DNA from 4 places in the Blautia sp. MCC269 genome. Region 1 is predicted to be linked to each of the others. Evidence: predicted binding sites of a transcription regulator. Region 1 holds the regulator's gene; each other region holds the start of a gene.
What was found. Region 1 encodes Rex, which represses fermentation and respiration genes when NADH is low (regulators of the CRP and FNR family bind a similar motif). Its sites were predicted from a motif close to ATTGTTAANTANTTAACAAT; they were not measured.

Region 1 (4,569 bases):
TGGAAGCGATATCCAGATGGTTGGTAGGCTCATCCAGAATCAGGAAATTGGCTTCGGAGAGCATCAGCTTGGCAAGGGAAACACGGCCTCGTTCTCCACCGGAAAGTGCGGAGATTTCTTTAAATACATCGTCTCCGGTAAAAAGAAATGCTGCAAGCATATTTCGGATTTCGGTCTCTGTAAGAGTCGGATACGTATCGGAAATCTCCTGGAAAATAGTCTTATCCATATGAAGAACATGATGTTCCTGGTCATAATAACCGATCTGCACCTTGGAACCAAGAGAAAATTTTCCGGCATCTGCTTCGAGAAGACCATTGATAATTTTCAGCATGGTAGTTTTGCCGGTTCCGTTGTTTCCGATCAGTGCCACACGTTCGCCACGTTTGATATCAAAAGAAATATCGGAGAACAGAGTCTGTCCCGGAAATGCCTTGGAGAGTTCCTCCACATGCAGGACATCGTTTCCACTTAATACACGGGGTTCCAGGGAAATCCGCATACGATCCTGAATTTCCAGAGGTTTTTCGATACGCTGTACACGATCCAGCATCTTCTCACGGCTTTCGGCACGTTTGATAGATTTTTCTCTGTTAAAGGACTTCAGTTTGGCAATGACTGCTTCCTGATGTTTGATGTCTCTCTGCTGATTTAAGTATGCCTTGTACTGGGCATCGCGTAGCTGGGCTTTTTTAAGAGCATAAGCAGAGTAGTTTCCACTGTAGACACGGGTCTGTCCGGCCTCAATTTCCACTACCTTTGTGACAACTTTATCAAGGAAATAACGGTCATGGGAGACAATAAATACAGCTCCCGGATAATTCAGAAGGTAGGTTTCCAGCCATGAGATACTTTCCATATCCAGGTGGTTGGTAGGCTCATCCAGAAGCAGGATATCCGGTTTGGAGAGAAGCATCTTGCCAAGGGCAACACGGGTTTTCTGCCCTCCGGAAAGCGTCTCGATCTGTTTGTCAAAATCCTCTTCTGTAAAACCAAGACCCTTTAAAACACCGGTCAGTTCACTTTTGTAGGCATAACCGTTTTCCAGTTCAAACTGATGGGTAAGACGGGTGTAAGTCTCCATCAGACGGTTCAGGTCCTCGCCCTGTACATGGTTCATTTCCTGCTCCAGATTACGGATGCGGCGTTCCATATCAATGATGTGCTGCTTGGTAGTAAGAAGTTCTTCATAAATTGTATGGTGCCCGTGAATGTCCTGATACTGGGCCAGATAGCCGATATTTTTGTCACGTGCAAGAACAACATTGCCGGAGTCAGCGGAAATTTCCTGCATGATGATCCGAAGAAGGGTTGTTTTTCCTGCACCATTGCATCCGATAAGGGCCGCTTTTTCCCGGTCTTCAATGTGGAAGGATGCGTCATTTAAAATTACTTTTTCGCCAAAGGCTTTGCATATATTCTGACATGATAAAATCATAAAAACTGTCCTCCTGTATAAAGAATTGTCTCTGTCTGGTCATAAAACAGGGAAAATCCTCCACCTATTATAACGGAAACCGCCAGGATTTCAAAGAAAAAATCATTTTTTTAAAAAAATATGAAGAAATTTGTACAGAACTCACAACTTTAATTGACAGGAAAATGTCAATTCGGTATAATTAACCTAGTGTAAGGTAAGGAGGAGAACTATCGTGGAGACAAAACAAATCTCGAAAGCGGTGATTAAGCGTCTGCCACGCTATTACCGCTACTTAGGAGAGCTGATGGAAGACAATGTGGAGCGTATTTCTTCCAATGAATTAAGTAAGAAGATGCATACCACAGCTTCCCAGATTCGTCAGGATCTCAATAATTTCGGCGGTTTCGGGCAGCAGGGGTATGGCTATAATGTACATTATCTTTATACGGAAATTGGTAAAATTCTCGGATTGGACATCGTTCATCCGATGATCATTTTAGGTGCCGGTAATCTGGGACAGGCACTTGCCAATTATGTGGACTTTGAGAAACGTGGCTTCAAACTGGTGGGAATTTTTGATGTAAATCCTGTGCTTGAGGGTATTGCAGTCCGCGGACTTGAGATTCAGATGCTCAGTGAACTTCCGTTTTTCCTGAGAGAAAATAATGTAGAGATTGCAATTCTCACTCTTCCGAAGAACAAAGCCAAAGAAATGGCAGATATTCTGGTGGAGAACGGAATCAAAGCAATCTGGAATTTTGCACATCTTGATCTGGAGACACCGGATGATGTAATTGTGGAGAACGTGCATCTTTCCGAAAGTCTTATGACACTGTCTTATAATCTGAGTAAATACAGGCAGGAGCATGTGGAAAAGTAGAAAGTGTTAAGCTGCCGGAAACGGCAGCTTTCTCTATTAAGAGGGGAGGCAGGGCACAGCATGAAAAAAATTGTTACCTGCGAGGAGATGAAGAAGCTGGATGGTGCCACCATTCATCATATCGGAGTGGCATCAGAAGTTCTGATGGAGCGGGCAGCACTGAAAGTAGTAGAAGAAATAGAGAAATATCTCGAAAAAAATGAAAGAATACTGGTTGTATGCGGAAGCGGCAATAACGGAGGCGATGGTATTGCCGTTGCCAGACTGCTTTATCTGAAGGGAATCCGGGCAGAATTCTGCATGGTCGGAAACAAAGACAAAATGACCAGAGAAACGGTGCTTCAGTATAAAATTGCCACAGGATATCAGGTCCCGGAAGTGAATAACCCGGACTGGAGTGAATATACTACTATAGTAGATGCCGTGTTTGGCGTAGGCCTGGTGCGTCCGATCGAGGGACATTATGCGGAAGTTATTCATGAGATGAACAGTGCCCGGGCAAAAAAGATCGCTGTTGACATCCCATCAGGAGTAAACGGAGATACAGGCCTGGAAATGGGAATTGCCTTCAGCGCGGATCTGACTGTTACGTTTGGTTACCGGAAAAGAGGACTTTGCTTTTATCCGGGCAGATTGTATGCAGGAAAGATTGTTACCGCTGATATCGGAATCTATGAGCAGGAAGCTGTAAAGGCATCTGCATGTTGTCTGGAGCAGGAAGACCTGAAACTGTTTCCGGAGCGTGATCCCGGCGGAAATAAGGGAACTTTTGGAAAAATTCTATTTGTTGCCGGAAGCGAGGGAATGTGCGGGGCTGCTTATTTAAGCGCCAGTGCTGCTCTTCATGCCGGGGCGGGAATGGTAAAAATTCAGACAGTAGAAGAAAACAGGATTCCATTGCAGATTCTTCTTCCGGAGGCTATGGTATGCACCCGGTTTGATGAGGAATCCAACGAACAGCTTCTTTCCTGGTGTGATATCCTTGTGATTGGACCGGGACTGGGAACATCGGGGGCCAGCCGTGAGAGAGAACAGTGGTTTCTTACGGCAGCCGCCCGGGAGAAAAAGCCACTGATTCTGGATGCAGACGGACTGAATCTTCTGGCAATGCATCCTCAGTGGAAGGAATTCCTGGGTGAAAATGTTATTCTGACGCCGCATATCGGTGAGATGAGCAGACTTTGTGTAAGAACCATATCGGAAATCCAGGGAACAATTGCACAGACCGCAGTGGACTATGCGAAAGAAACCGGTACCGTATGTGTCCTGAAAGATGCCTGTACAGTAATTACAGATGGGAAAGGCGATCTGTATTTGAACCTTTCCGGTAATTCCGGTATGGCAACTGCCGGAAGCGGAGATGTGCTTTCCGGGCTTCTGGCAGGAGTATTATGTATGTATCTGAAAACGGAGGAACATCCCTCCATGGTTTTAAAGGCCGCGTTAGGTGTTTATCTTCACGGACTTTGCGGCGATCTTGCAGCCGCTGAAAAAGGAAAGCGCAGTATGCTGGCAGGCGATATCATTGAATATCTGCCCCAGGCTTTAGCGATAGGTGAAGAGGAGTCAAAATCATGAAAAAATACGAGAGAGTCAAGGCACTGGTATCTCTGGATGCCATTGCTCATAATTTTGAGGAAATGCACAGAAATGTGAAAGAAGGAACAAAAATCATTGCAGTGATCAAGGCGGATGGCTATGGCCATGGTGCGAGAGCAATTGCACATCTGATTCACGATTATGATTATATCTGGGGTTTTGCCACAGCAACGGCAGAAGAAGCGCTGGAACTGCGTCATGCAGGCGTTACCAAACCAATCCTGATTCTTGGCATTGTATTCGAAGAATATTATGAGGAGCTGGCTGCCAATGACATCCGGATTACCATTTCAGATCTGAATACAGCAGTGGAATATGCGAAGGCAGGAGAGCGTATCGGAAAAAATGTACATATTCATCTGGCATTGGATACAGGAATGACAAGGATCGGATATGCGGATATTCCGGAAAATGCAGTAAAGATTGAAGCGGTTTCCAAAATTCCGAATCTTGTAATTGAAGGAATGTTTACGCATTTTGCCAGAGCAGATGAGTTTGACCGTTCTCCGGCACTTGTACAGCTTGACAGATATCTTCGTTTTGCGGATCTTCTGGAAAAGAGAGGAGTCCATATTCCGGTACGCCACTGTTCCAACAGTGCGGGAATTATCCGTGTGCCGGAGGCAAATCTTAACGTTGTCCGTGCGGGAATTACCATTTACGGTATTTA
Region 2 (4,569 bases), on a different contig from region 1:
TCTTGCGATGGATGCGGCACTTCTCTGTCCCACATCGAAATTCGGGAACTCTTCTGTTGCAAGCTTGCTTGCAGAATATACGGAAGCACCTGCCTCGTTGGTGATCACGTACTGAACTTTTTCCGGGATCTCCTTGAGAAGTTCCACGATAATCTGCTCGGACTCTCTGGATGCAGTTCCGTTTCCTACGGAAATCAGGGTTACGTGATATTTACTGATGAGTTTTTTCAGGGTTTCCTTGGCTGCACGGATCTTGGTCTCGTTGGTTGGCGCTGTTGGATAAATCACGGTGGTATCCAGAATTTTTCCGGTCGGATCTACCACTGCCAGCTTACATCCTGTACGGAAGGCCGGATCCCATCCAAGAACGACCTGTCCTGCGATTGGAGGCTGCATGAGAAGCTGCTCCAGATTTTTGCCAAAGACATGGATGGCACCGTCTTCTGCTGCCTCTGTAAGAGCGCTTCGGATCTCACGCTCAATGGCCGGTCCGATGAGACGTTTGTAACTGTCCTCAATGGCTTCCTTCAATACCGGTGTGGTATTAGGATTGTCACGGACGATCACCTGTTTCTCCAAATAACGGATAATCTCTTCCTCCGGTGCAAGAATCTTCACAGTAAGGAATTTCTCTTTCTCGCCACGGTTCAGGGCAAGGACACGATGACCTGCAAGCTTCTTCACCGGCTCCTCGAAATCGTAATACATCTCGTATACGGACTGCTCTTTCTCATCTCTCGCAGTAGAGCAGATCGTTCCTTTATCCATAGTTCTCTTACGGATGTTGATACGATAGTCCGCCTCATCGGAAATATGCTCTGCAAGGATATCTCTGGCGCCGCTGATGGCTTCTTCCACAGTTTTGACTTCTTTTTCTTCGGAAAGAAATGCTTTTGCCTCTTCTTCAAGAGGTTTCTTCGTCATCTGAAGAAGAATGATATCAGCCAGCGGTCCCAGACCTTTTTCCCTGGCGATGATGGCACGTGTACGGCGTTTCGGGCGGTATGGGCGGTAAAGGTCTTCTACCACAACAAGTGTCTGAGCTGCCTCGATCTGTTTCTTCAGTTCCGGAGTCAGCTTGCCCTGCTCCTCAATGCTTCCGAGAACCTGGGCTTTTTTGTCCTCAAGATTTCTTAAATAGGTAAGTCTCTCGTTAAGGTTACGAAGCTGTTCGTCATTGAGAGTACCGGTTGCTTCTTTACGGTATCTGGAAATAAAAGGAATGGTGCAGCCTTCGTCGATCAGTTTGACTGCTGCCTCGACCTGCCATTTCTCAACGTTCAATTCTCTGGTAATTACCTGAATAATATCCATTTTTATCTTTCTCCCGTTGTTTCAAATTTGCCTGAGGCTGCATTCCCCTCTTTACACAGCTTCTGACATTTATCAAAGATCAATCTGTGCGATCACGTCCTTCAGAGCATTGGCGCTTGCATGAAGCTTCTCTGTCTCCTCTTCGGTCAGCGGAACACGAACGATACGTTTTACACCTTCCGGTCCGATAGAAGCCATGGTACTAAGACATACGTCTTCAACACCGTACTCTCCGTGAAGCATGGTTGATACACTGACTATTGTATCAGATGCTGCAAGAAGAAGCGAGCAAAGTCTGCAAACAGATACGGCTACCGCATAAAATGTAGCACCCTTCTTGGCGATCACAGTTGATCCTGAAGTATGAACATACTCCAGAACCTCTTCTCTGTCAAGTGGCTGCAGATCTTTCTGATCCTCATGAACGATCTTGTCAAACTCATCAAGGGTCGCACCTGCAACAAAGGCTCTGGACCACGGTACAAAGGAAGTATCTCCATGCTCTCCGAATACATAGGCGTGGATGTTTTTCTCAGATACACCGTAGTGCTGAGAAAGTCTGCAGCGGAGACGGGCCGTATCCAGGGCGGTTCCAGAACCAAGGATCTGATTTTCCGGCAGTCCGGAAAGCTTTGCAAATGCATAAGTCATAACATCACATGGATTACTTACGATAATATAAAGCGCTTTGGGAGCCACCTTTACGATCTCCGGAGTAATACTCTTCATAATGTTGACGTTGGTCTGTGTCAGCTCGATGCGAGTCTGTCCCGGTTTTCTGGCAATACCGGAAGTGATGATCACAATGTCAGAATCTGCAGCATCCGGGTAATCTCCTGCCACGATGGAGATCGGCTCACGGAAACTGGTTCCCTGCTCAATATCCATAACCTCACCTTCAGCCTTATCTTTGTTAATATCGATCAGAACGATCTCTGATGCAATACTCCTCTGTGATAAGGTATAAGCGATAGTTGCTCCTACACTTCCTGCTCCGATGATCGTAATTTTACTGCTCATGTTTGTTCTCCTTTCAGCGTTGTTTGTCACATAAATAACGATTTTAATTGTATCTACTCAAACATAACATAAAACATTGGTGTACGCAATAAAATTATGACTGGATTTTTTAATGGATTTTGCGTTAATTATTGATGTAATTCAAAATTCTTTTTGTATATTCTGTATTTTTATATATTATTCTGTGCATTTATATGTTATTTTTTTGTCGATACAAGAGTAAAAAAGTGGATTATGCGTTTATATATGGATGCAAAAACCCCGGGAACTTCCTGGATTTTGTGAAGTTCCCGGGGACTTTGACTTAGATCAAGAGTGTTGGTTATAGTCAAGCAGATATTCGCAATCCGCATTCGCTACTTGCTCATAACCGAATAACTGCTTTGCAGTTAATTCGGTTATTTTTTTGCCTGTGCAAGCGCTTTCTGTGCTGCTCCCAGAATACCCTCAGATGAAAGTGTTGCTCCACTGACGGTATCAATACCATCTGCAGTCTGATTTGCCATGATCTGAGGATAAATGGTATTCCATGCCTCATTAAAGAATTCCGGAGTATCATTATTCGTCTGTGTAATCTCAACAATCTGACCTCCTGAGATGGTTACGGTCAGTCTTGTTTTTCCGCCATATCCAAAAGCTGATCCCTGATAAGTTCCATCGATATACATTCCTGCGGGGGTCGGTTCCGGCTCTTCGGTAGGCTCCGGTGTTACATCAGGATTCTCCGGATCTGGAGTCGGTGTTACATTTGGATCTTCCGGATCGATTGTCGGTTCCGGTGTTGCCGTTGGAACCGGCGTTGCGGTCGGCTTCGGCGTTGCCGTTGGTTTTGGTGTTGCCGTTGGCTTTGGTGTCGGTTTCTTTGTCGGAGTTGGAGTTACTTTCTTACCATATTCCGGATTAAGTGCAGACTTCAGAGCCTTTTTCACAGCATTCAGAATTCCGTTGGAAGAGTAGGTTGCTCCGCTGACGGTATCAATATCGTCTACATAATCCGTTCCCACAATCTGCTCTTCCAGCACACTCCATGCTTTTTCGAAAAACATCGGAGTATCTGAGTTTTCCTGTTTTACCGCTGTGATAATTCCATCCTTGATGGTTACAGTCACTTTTACATCTCCGCTGTAACCTTTTGCGGATGCTTTGTATGTACCATCCAGATATTTTTTCGGACTGTCAGGATCTGGATTTGCAGTTGGCTTTGGTTTCTTTGAAGGGGCTTTTGTTGGCGTTGGTGTGGAGGTCGCCACAGGTGCAGGGGTGACCTGCTGGCTGCTTCCATCTGCCGCTGCCTGGGATAACGCATTCTGAACTGCCTGGATAATTCCGTTGGAAGAATAGGTTGCGCCGCTGACTGCATCCACATTTGGTGTATTTCCCGCAATCATTCTGCTGATTACGCCCTGTGCGGACGCAAAATAGGAAGCAGTTTCGCCGGAAGCGTCCAGGATATCAATGGCTGCAATCTTTCCACCGCTGATGGTTACACGGACGCGGATGGTTCCGCCGAATCCGGTTCCGGAGCCTTCGTAGGTTCCGTCTTTATATCCGTTTGCCGGAACATCTGCTACAGGAGTCTGGGTGGATCCCTGTCCGGCCGCACTGGCGTTATTTCTGGCAGATTCTGATACGGTTCTTTTTCCTGAGCTTTTTTTTGCTGCTGTTTTTTTCGTACTTTTCTTGGATGTGCTTTTCTTTGACGTACTGCTCTTTTCTGCTGCTGTACTGTTGTTGTCTGTTGGATCAGAAGTCTCCTCATAACCGAGATATTTTTCCAGTTCAGAAGCAGACATGACCGTTGTATCTGCTTTCTGGACAGATTCCGTATTTGCATCGGAGCCCTGCGCTTTTATACCTGAAAATACAAGTGCCGCAATTACAGCAGCTGCAGGGATCAGCTTCGGCCAGGGTACTTTGGGTGTGCCATTTTCAGCTGGCTTTTTGTCTTTTAAATCTTTTTCCATAATTTTTTCTCCCCTCTTTTTTATGCGGCTTCTGTCAGGTATATGCTCTTTCGGGCGTTTCCGGTCATTTTCCGAACCGCCACAAAAAATGAGCAGACCTCTGCCGCAGATATTTCCGTATACCTGCGGCAGAGGTTCTTACTCTTTTATGAACCGTTGTATTATTTAACAGTTACCACAAATTTCTTTGTAATTCCGTTGCATTTAACGGTGATGGTTGCCTTACCTTTTCTGATTCCTTTTACAACACCTTTGCTTGTTACGGTTGCAA
Region 3 (4,569 bases), on a different contig from region 1:
CCATACTCTGAACCATGTTTGCAAGTTCTTCCAGCTCATCCAGATCGGAAAGCTCACCTTTACCTGCAACGATCTTCTCCAGGATCTCAAGCATACGTTTGGTACCCTCACGGCAAGGAACACATTTACCGCAGCTCTCACGCTGTGTAAAGCTCATGAAGAAACGTGCAACCTCTACCATACAGGTATTCTCATCCATAACAACAAGTCCGCCGGAGCCCATGATGGCATCCAGTTTTTTAACAGAATCAAAATCAAGAGGATGATCGATCTGATCATCGATCAGACATCCGCCGGAAGGACCGCCGATCTGTACACCCTTAAATGCAGCACCACTCTTAAGGCCACCACCGATATCATAAATGATATGACGGAGGCTTGTTCCCATTGGAACCTCGATAAGACCGGTGTTCTCAATGGAACCGGTAAGTGAGAAGGTCTTGGTTCCAGGGCTTCCCTCTGTACCGATGGTGTGGAACCAGTCAGCACCCTGAAGGATGATCTTCGGTACGTTGGCATAAGTCTCTACGTTATTAAGAACCGTAGGTTTGCCCCACAGACCCTGCTCAACAGTTCTCGGAGGTTTTACTCGAGGCATACCTCTGTTACCCTCGATGGATGCAGTCAGGGCAGAACCTTCACCACATACGAACGCTCCGGCACCACGGTTGATATGTAAGTGGAAATTAATACCGGAACCAAGGATATTATCACCAAGAAGGCCATAAGACTCTGCCTGCTCAATGGCCATTCGAAGTCTCTGTACAGAAAGAGGATACTCGGCACGTACATAAATGTAACCGTCTTCTGCGCCTACTGCATAAGCGGCGATCACCATACCCTCGATCATCTTGTAAGGATCACCTTCCATTACGGAACCATCCATGAAAGCTCCCGGGTCACCCTCATCACCATTACATACTACATAGCGTACTTTCTCCGGCTGGCGTGCTACCTGTGACCATTTCTTGCCAGCAGGGAAACCTGCACCACCACGGCCACGGAGACCGGATTTTGTGATCTCATCAATAACGCCCTGCGGGGTCATCTCAAAGAAAGCCTTCGCCATAGCGGAAAATCCACCTACGGAAATATATTCATCAATAGACTCTGCATCGATCTTACCACAGTTCTCAAGAACGATCCTTGTCTGCTGGTTCAGGAACGGAATATCGCTTGGATGTGGACAGGCCTCATCATTATGACGATAGAACAGACGGTCAACCGGCAGTCCGCAGATCACGGTTTTCTCTACGATCTCGCGGCAGTCATCTACCTGAACATGAACATACTGATAATCATATGGCTCAATTCTCATAAGAGGTCCAAGTTCACATAATCCCTGGCATCCGGTCTTAACGATACCTACATGAGGAACATCCTTCTGCATCTCAACCGCAACACCCTCGATACCTTCACAGAGTCTTGACATTTCTTCGTAAATCTTCTGAGCACCGGAAGCGATACATCCGGTACCGGAACAGACGAGAACACGGCAGGTATAGCCATCAAGATTCTTCTTAATCTCAGCCTGTTTGTTTTTCAGATCTTCCATACTGGTTATACTCATACGCTCTCACCTCTCAATTCATTTAAAAGCTCAACAGCCTTCTCAGGAGTCATTTTCGGGTGAACTTCATCATTTACAGTCAGTGTCGGTGCCAGTCCACATGCACCCAGACAGGAAACAGTCTCAACTGTAAAAAGCATATCATCCGTTGTATGTTTCTTATGGGTCAGTCCAAGCTCTTTCAGCATGGCTTCCTTAACAGGCATGGACTTACGTACATGACAGGCAGTACCATCACATACCTTAATAATGTACTTGCCTTTCGGTTCAAAGGAAAAGTTCTCATAGAAAGTGGCTACGCTATACGCCTTCGCTTCTTTTACACCAATCTGTTCCGCAACATAAGTAAGAAGCTCTCCCGGGAGATAACGATACTCAGCCTGGATATCCTGCATGATCGGAATCAGTGATGCAGCTTTCCGACCGTAGTGCTCGATGATCTCATCCGTTTTCTTGTAATACGTCTGGTCTAACATTCGGTTCCCTCCTTGTTTCTCATAGATTTTCCACTTGATCAGCCTGCTCCCATTACAGGTTGATACTCTAACACTTTGTCAGTGCCGCGCGTTTATGCAAACCATTATTTTGCACTATTTTTGTGCTTTTAATTATAACTTATATCGTCATTTTCCACAAGTGCTTTTTTCGGTTTTTTCAGAATATATTGAAAAGTTTACAATGGCTTACTGGTTTTGTGTCTATTTTCTCCAAAAAATGTTCAATTTTTAACAGTTATGATAATAAAGGAACAAATTTACTTTATGTTCCCGGTAAAAAACATTTCCTGTTATTGATTTTATTTCTCATTTACTTTAATATGAAAGAAAAGTGCGTGGAAAACATTTTATTAATCTTATTTTGAAAAGGAGAAACTCTATGCGAAATCTCGACACACCAGTTAAACAGATCCGAAGAAAGATTTTTACAGAAATTGCGAAGATCGGATTTGAATCCACGGACGAATCCCTGATCCACGATATTGAATCCATTCCCTACAACATCGTAGAAGAACGTGCGAAATACCGTGAAAGTATCTACCGCGAAAGAGCTGTTGCAAGCGAACGTGTCCGCCTGGCCATGGGCCTTTCTCTCCGTCCGGAGAACCGCTCTGTCCATCTGACTGACGGCGTAAAAGCCAGCAACATTGATGAGAAATATTACGAGCCACCTCTTATGCAGGTGATCCCATCCGCATGTTCCGCATGCGAATCCAACAAATATGAAGTCAGCAACATGTGCCGTGGCTGTGTTGCCCATCCCTGCATGCTCACCTGCCCCAAAGGAGCCATCTCCATGGTAGACGGCAGATCATTTATCGATCAGGACAAATGCATCCACTGCGGAAGATGCAAAGCAGTCTGTCCTTACGATGCCATCGCCCATAAAGAACGTCCATGTGAACGCGCCTGCGGTGTAAAAGCCATCGAAAGTGATGAACAGGGAAGAGCTTCCATCAACCAGGACAAATGCGTATCCTGTGGTATGTGTATGGTCAGCTGCCCATTCGGAGCCATCTCCGATAAATCCCAGATCTTCCAGCTCTCCCACGCCCTCCGTGAAGGAACTGAGATCATTGCAGAAGTTGCACCTGCTTATATCAATCAGTTCGGCGAAGACGTCACCCCAGGCAAATTCCGCTCCGCCCTTAAACAGCTGGGCTTCTCAAACATTTATGAGGTAGCACTGGGCGCAGACATCGGCTGCATCTCTGAAGCACACCACTACGCAAAAGAAGTAGCCACCGGCAACCTCCCGTTCCTCCTCACCTCCTGCTGTCCATCATGGTCCGTCATGGCAAAGAAATACTTCCCAGCTATGATCGACAACATCTCCCAGGAGCTGACCCCAATGGTAGCAACCGCCCGCATTGTAAAAAAAGAACACCCTAACGCCAAAGTAGTCTTCATCGGACCATGCGCCTCCAAAAAACTGGAAGCTATGCGCCATTCCGTGAGAAGTGACGTAGACTTCGTAATCACCTTCGAAGAACTCTGGGGTCTCTTTGATGCCAAAAACATCACCCCATCCACCTGCGAAGAACTCCCGGAAGAAACCCAGGCCGCAACCGCAGCAGGAAGAGGATACGCCATCGCAGGCGGCGTAGCCGGAGCCATCGAAAACTGCCTGAAAGAATACTACCCCGATGTACCCGTACACATCGAACACGCAGAAAGCCTTGCCGAATGCAAAAAAGTCCTCACACTCGCCAAAGCCGGCAAAATCAAAAACTGCATGATCGAAGGCATGGCCTGCCCAGGAGGCTGCATCGGCGGCGCCGGAACCAACGCCGGCTTCGCCAAAACCTCCAAAGCCCTCAAAAAATACGTAGACACCTCAGAACCCAAGCTTCCCTCACAGGAACTTGAAAACCTGGAACTGAACTAATATATCGAAATATTTTTCCAGATAATTCCCAGAAATATTTTATACGAAACCAAAAACGGAGATGCAACCTTAATTAAACCTCAAGGTTACATCTCCATTTTTATCAACCAGGACAGGGCAAAGCCCGCCTCCGTCCCTCATCCACATCCTACCGTATAGCCAGACAGCCTACCACGGCCAACACACAGGCCCGGAAGGGAGTGAGGTTCTGTCTGCGGACGACTCTGCAGGAGGTGTGCTGGATCTTAGGCGGCGGGACTTCTGCGTTATTTTTCAAAAGTCAGCTGTCTGAGCGGCAAAAGCCGCGAGTTCTGGCTTTTGGAAAATGGTTTTAGCAGAATCCCGGCGCCTTAGAACCAGCCACCGACGAAGCCCGGCCGCGGACAGAACCTCACTCCCTTCCGGGCCGTCCCCTCCGCCACTACTGTCCGCCACTACCTCTCCACCGTCTCCGTACTCTCCGGCCAGACATACTCCTCACCTTTCAGATCCGCCAGAAGGCTTCTCAATTTATACCCATAACTCCTCCCAGCAGCCCATCCACCCCCATAAGGATTCTCCTGAATCCCAAGCCACTCCACATAAGGAGCACTCTCCCGGGCAACATACTGAAA
Region 4 (4,569 bases), on a different contig from region 1:
GATGAAGATTTGTCTTTTTTAAACCTCCCGCCACATAGATCTGAAGAAGCTGTGGACATCTCCGAACGGCTGCGGGGGAGGAAGACGTGGAAAATCTATGTTACGGATCACCGAGTGAACTGTAACAGATCTATATACACTTTCCGGTAGAAGGATGGAAATGTTCCCGGAAAGGGTATAGCGGAAAAATATTAAAGGTATCCCTTCTGCTCAAGAATGGTAAGGATATTGCGTCCTTCCTGGGTACCGTCAATGATTCGTCTTGCTCTCTGGCTGTCGCCGATGTTCATGATCTCAACATCCTCAGAAGAAAATTCCTCTGTGAGGCTCTGGTAAAGCTGTCCCTGAGCTCTCATTCCAAGACATACGAAACCGTACTCAAATGGAAGCTCATAAGGCTCGCCGTCACCCTTGACAAGGAAGGAAGAATCCTTAACCTCAAGGAGAGCAGTTTTTGTAAGCTGATGTACATTATGTTTTTTCATCATGGTCTTTGTGTCGTTTTTGCTTACAGGGTCAAGATCACGTCCGATCTGATCCATCATCTCAACAATAGAGATATCTGCGTTTCTGTCTGCGAAGAATTCCACAACATCAAGACCTACAGCACCGCCGCCTACCACAACGACTTTTTTGCCTTCCAGATCCTTCGGAAAATCATTAATGTGGCTGATCATACCAAGAATAGAATAAATATTATAGTTCTCGTTGTCAATACGATCCTTCAGTCCTGTGATCGGAGGAAGGAGCGGAGCGGAACCGGTGGAGCTTACGATGATATTCGGATGGAATTTGCGGATGTTCTCCGGTGTTCCTTCTGTGTTTTTGAAGATGTAAAGGTTCTCAAGCTGTTCTGCGCGATGCATGAGATAATGCGGGAAATCAGCCAGACGGTTCTTAGCTGGGATTCTGGAGATCAGAGATGCAAGTCCCCCAAGTTCATTGCCTTTTTCCAGAAGGAAGGTGTTGCAGCCAACCTCTGCGGCTGTACAGGCAGCTTCCAGTCCGGCAGTGCCTCCGCCGATAACAACTACGTTGCAGTTTTTATTTACATGTTTTTTCTTATATACATCGCCCTCAAGAACAGATGGGTTTACAGTACAGCGGATCGGACGGTTTACACCGATACGGTTTCCGGCACAGCCAACGTTACAGGAGATACATTTGCGGAGGTCACACTCATGACCTGTGGCAACCTTGTTTACCCATGCAGGGTCTGCAATCAGACCACGGCCCATACCGATCAGGTCTGCGTCACCGTCAGCCAGGATACGCTCAGCAACCTTCGGGTCACGGACATTACCCATGGAGATACATGGCTTGTTGAATTTTTCTCTTACGGCCTTTGCCATGTAGGAACGCCATCCGTCCGGGAGATAATTTGCATCGATCTGGTACTGGATGGAACCGTTAAGTCCGCAGGAAACATCGAAGATATCAACCTCTTCCTGAAGATAATCCAGGTATTCCAGGGTATCCTCCAGTGTATTTCCACCCTCCATCAGCTCATCCGCACTGAGACGGAGCATGATCGGGAAGAAAGGTCCTACCTGTTTTCTTACTTCATCGATGACCATACGGCAGAAACGGGTACGGTTCTCAACAGATCCGCCGAACTCATCGGTACGCTTGTTTGTGATCGGGGAGAGGAACTGACTGATCAGATAGGAGTGGCCTGCATGGATCTCTACCGCGTCAAAGCCAGCTGTCTGTGCACGTTTTGCAGCCTCACCATATTTTTTTACGATGTGAAGGATCTCATCTTTGGAAAGAGGACGCGGGATCTCACCGCCTTCTTTGGATGGAATGTCAGATGCGGAAACCGGCTGCATGTTGATCCTGGAAGAAACAGCGGAAGCTCCGGCATGGTTGATCTGAATCGCGATCTTTGTTCCATATCTGTGGATATTCTCACAGAATTTGAAAAGACGTGGCAGATAGTTGTCATGATCGATGCGCAGCTGTGTGGTTCCGTTGGAGCCCTGCGGGGAATCGATGCTTGCGTTCTCTACGATGATGAGGCCTGTGCCACCCTTTGCACGCTGCTCATAATAATTGATATGAAGAAAACTCATTTCGCCGTTCTGTTCACCGTAGTTGGTGCCCATCGGCATCATAACAATACGGTTCTTGATAGTCATATTTTTAACGGTTAATGGGGAAAAAATATGCGGATAATCATTCTTCATCTGAAAAAAACCTCCCTGGTTATTTTAAATAGAATCGTTTGTTTGTGTTAATTATATAACAAAAATATCTATAAAACTAATTCATAATACAAGTGATATAATAAAAATAATCTATAGATTTTCTTATGAGATAAAAGGAGCAGAATGTGCAGATAGCAGCTGAAAAAAAATAACTGGAAAAGGGTAGCAGATTCCAGGGTTTACATACAGGACTTTAGCGTGGTATCATAACAAATAAAAAAGATACAGAACACGGGGAGACGGAAATGTAAGACCATATTACCGTGAAATGTAAAAAAGACAGGAGATAGAAAAATGGAATTCTGGGATATTTACGATGCAGATAAGAAACCGACAGGACGTACCATGAAGCGCAACGACTGGTGCCTGAAAGATGGAGAATATCATCTGACAGTCTTAGGTGTGGTGGCAAGACCGGACAAAACTTTTCTCATTACCAAACGCGTGATGACAAAAGCCTGGGCTCCAGGCTGGTGGGAAGTTTCCGGCGGCGCTGCCCAGGCAGGTGAAGAATCCAGGGATGCGGTACTCCGTGAAGTAAAAGAGGAGACAGGACTGGATGCTAGCCAGGCAGAAGGCGGATATCTTTTTACCTATAAAAGAGAGAACCCTGGGGAAGGAGATAATTACTTTGTAGATGTGTACCGGTTTGTCATGGATGTGGAAGACAAGGATCTGAAACTTCAGACAGAAGAGACAGACGGATATATGTTTGCAACGCTGGATCAGATCAAAGCGTTTGCAGCTGAGGGAAAATTCCTGCATTATGACAGCATTAAGAAGGCGTTTGAGTTCTAAGCAGATTTTGACTGGTTTTCCGGACTGATGTGAAAATGAGTGTTGTTTTCTGTGGATTTTTATTTTTGAAAACGTTGTTTTTTGCCTTGTTTTCGAAGAATTGTATTGACATTAAGAGGTACAGATAGTAAAATTTAACGTAGGGAAATTGTAAGCCGGATGAACAAAATCCGGCTTATCGAATATTAGATCGATCGAGAAATCGATAGCATGGATCTTGACAATGCTATGTTACAAAATTTTTGAAAGCGAGGAATCATCAATGGCAGATGAACATAAAGACCAGATCAGAATCGTACAGGAGACCGTAGCCGGTAAGGAGATCACATTTGCCCATATCATGGGTGGTCCGGCACCGATCATATATCAGAAGCTTGGACTGAATCCACAGGTGGACTATGGCTCATCTGCGATCGGAATCATGAATATGACCCCTTCCGAATCCGCTGTGATCGCATCTGATATCGCAGTGAAGAGCGGCAATGTATATCTTGGTTTTGCAGACCGTTTTACAGGAACACTGATCATAACAGGAGAGATTTCCGATGTGCAGACAGCAATGGAAGAGATCGTGGACTATTTCCGCGATACTCTTGGATATGTAGTCTGCAAGATCACCAAGAGATAAGGAAGTGCACCATGGAAGAACGGATAACGAAGGAAGAACTGCTGGAGCGGCTGTTCCATGATGATTATGAGAACCTTAAGGGAAAAAGGCTGCGACTGACCCGGGTGAGAGTACCTGGAAAAGAGCTTTCTTTTGCACATGTTTTTACACCAAGTGACAAGTCGGTATATGAGAATCTTGCGTTACATATCGGAGTTCACGAAGGAGAGGACCATACGGGAGATGCCATCGGTATGGTCAGGGTTACACCCTGGGAGGCTATTGTAGTGGCTGCAGATGTTGCAGTGAAGGCTGCTCATGTGGAAGTGGGATTTATGGATCGTTTCTGTGGGACACTGATCCTGACAGGCGGTTTTACGGAAGTGATGACAGCTGTGGAGGAAGTGGTGCGGTTTTTCCATGAGACATTGAAATTCGATGTCTGTAAGATCCACAGAAGCTAGAGCAGGACGGGATAAAAAATGAAAAAAATTTTTCTGATGGGTCGAAGTGAAGCCGGCAAAACATCCCTGACACAGGCGTTGAAAGGGGAGGAGCTTCATTATCATAAAACCCAGTATACCAATACAAATGAAGATACCATTGATTCACCGGGAGAATATGCAGAGTCCAAGCATTTCAGCGTGGGACTTGCCTGTTTCTCTTTTGAGGCGGATGTGATTGCCATTGTACAGGCGGCCAACGAGCCATTTAATCTGTTCAGTGATGGCAGCAGGAATTTTCTCCTCCGCCCGCTGATTGGGATCATTACCAAGGTGGATTCCCCCCATGCCAATATCCCCATGGTCAGACAGTGGATGGAGAACATGGGCTGTGAGCGCATTTTTATGGTAAATAATAAAACCAGGGAAGGCATCGGCGAGCTGATGGATTATCTGAAAGATGATCTCCCGAAGCTCACTCTGGAACAGGCGAAGTTTAAACAGAGCCTTG

Region 2: GPK88_RS01545 (L-lactate dehydrogenase) is a predicted target of Rex. The motif match lies at 2,357-2,376, and genes of this name have one in related genera.
Region 3: GPK88_RS15430 (4Fe-4S dicluster domain-containing protein) is a predicted target of Rex. The motif match lies at 2,284-2,303, and genes of this name have one in related genera.
Region 4: GPK88_RS12005 (oxidoreductase) is a predicted target of Rex. The motif match lies at 2,233-2,252, and genes of this name have one in related genera.

What each region holds. Positions count from the first base shown of each region.
Region 1 covers NZ_WQQE01000039.1:36,465-41,033, forward strand. The annotation lists gene GPK88_RS12930 (ABC-F family ATP-binding cassette domain-containing protein) at 1-1,438, opposite strand, end outside; gene GPK88_RS12935 (redox-sensing transcriptional repressor Rex) at 1,653-2,300, shown strand; gene GPK88_RS12940 (NAD(P)H-hydrate dehydratase) at 2,361-3,878, shown strand; gene alr (alanine racemase) at 3,875-4,569, shown strand, end outside.
Region 2 covers NZ_WQQE01000006.1:18,700-23,268, forward strand. The annotation lists gene GPK88_RS01540 (Tex family protein) at 1-1,314, opposite strand, end outside; gene GPK88_RS01545 (L-lactate dehydrogenase) at 1,387-2,334, opposite strand; gene GPK88_RS01550 (FMN-binding protein) at 2,733-4,298, opposite strand; gene GPK88_RS01555 (penicillin-binding Tp47 domain C-containing protein) at 4,460-4,569, opposite strand, start outside.
Region 3 covers NZ_WQQE01000050.1:38,431-42,999, reverse strand. The annotation lists gene GPK88_RS15440 (NADH-quinone oxidoreductase subunit NuoF) at 1-1,570, opposite strand, end outside; gene GPK88_RS15435 (complex I 24 kDa subunit family protein) at 1,567-2,046, opposite strand; gene GPK88_RS15430 (4Fe-4S dicluster domain-containing protein) at 2,447-3,955, shown strand; gene GPK88_RS15425 (glucosaminidase domain-containing protein) at 4,390-4,569, opposite strand, start outside.
Region 4 covers NZ_WQQE01000038.1:117,610-122,178, reverse strand. The annotation lists gene GPK88_RS12005 (oxidoreductase) at 192-2,189, opposite strand; gene GPK88_RS12000 (NUDIX hydrolase) at 2,505-3,008, shown strand; gene GPK88_RS11995 (BMC domain-containing protein) at 3,271-3,636, shown strand; gene GPK88_RS11990 (BMC domain-containing protein) at 3,648-4,079, shown strand; gene GPK88_RS11985 (EutP/PduV family microcompartment system protein) at 4,098-4,569, shown strand, end outside.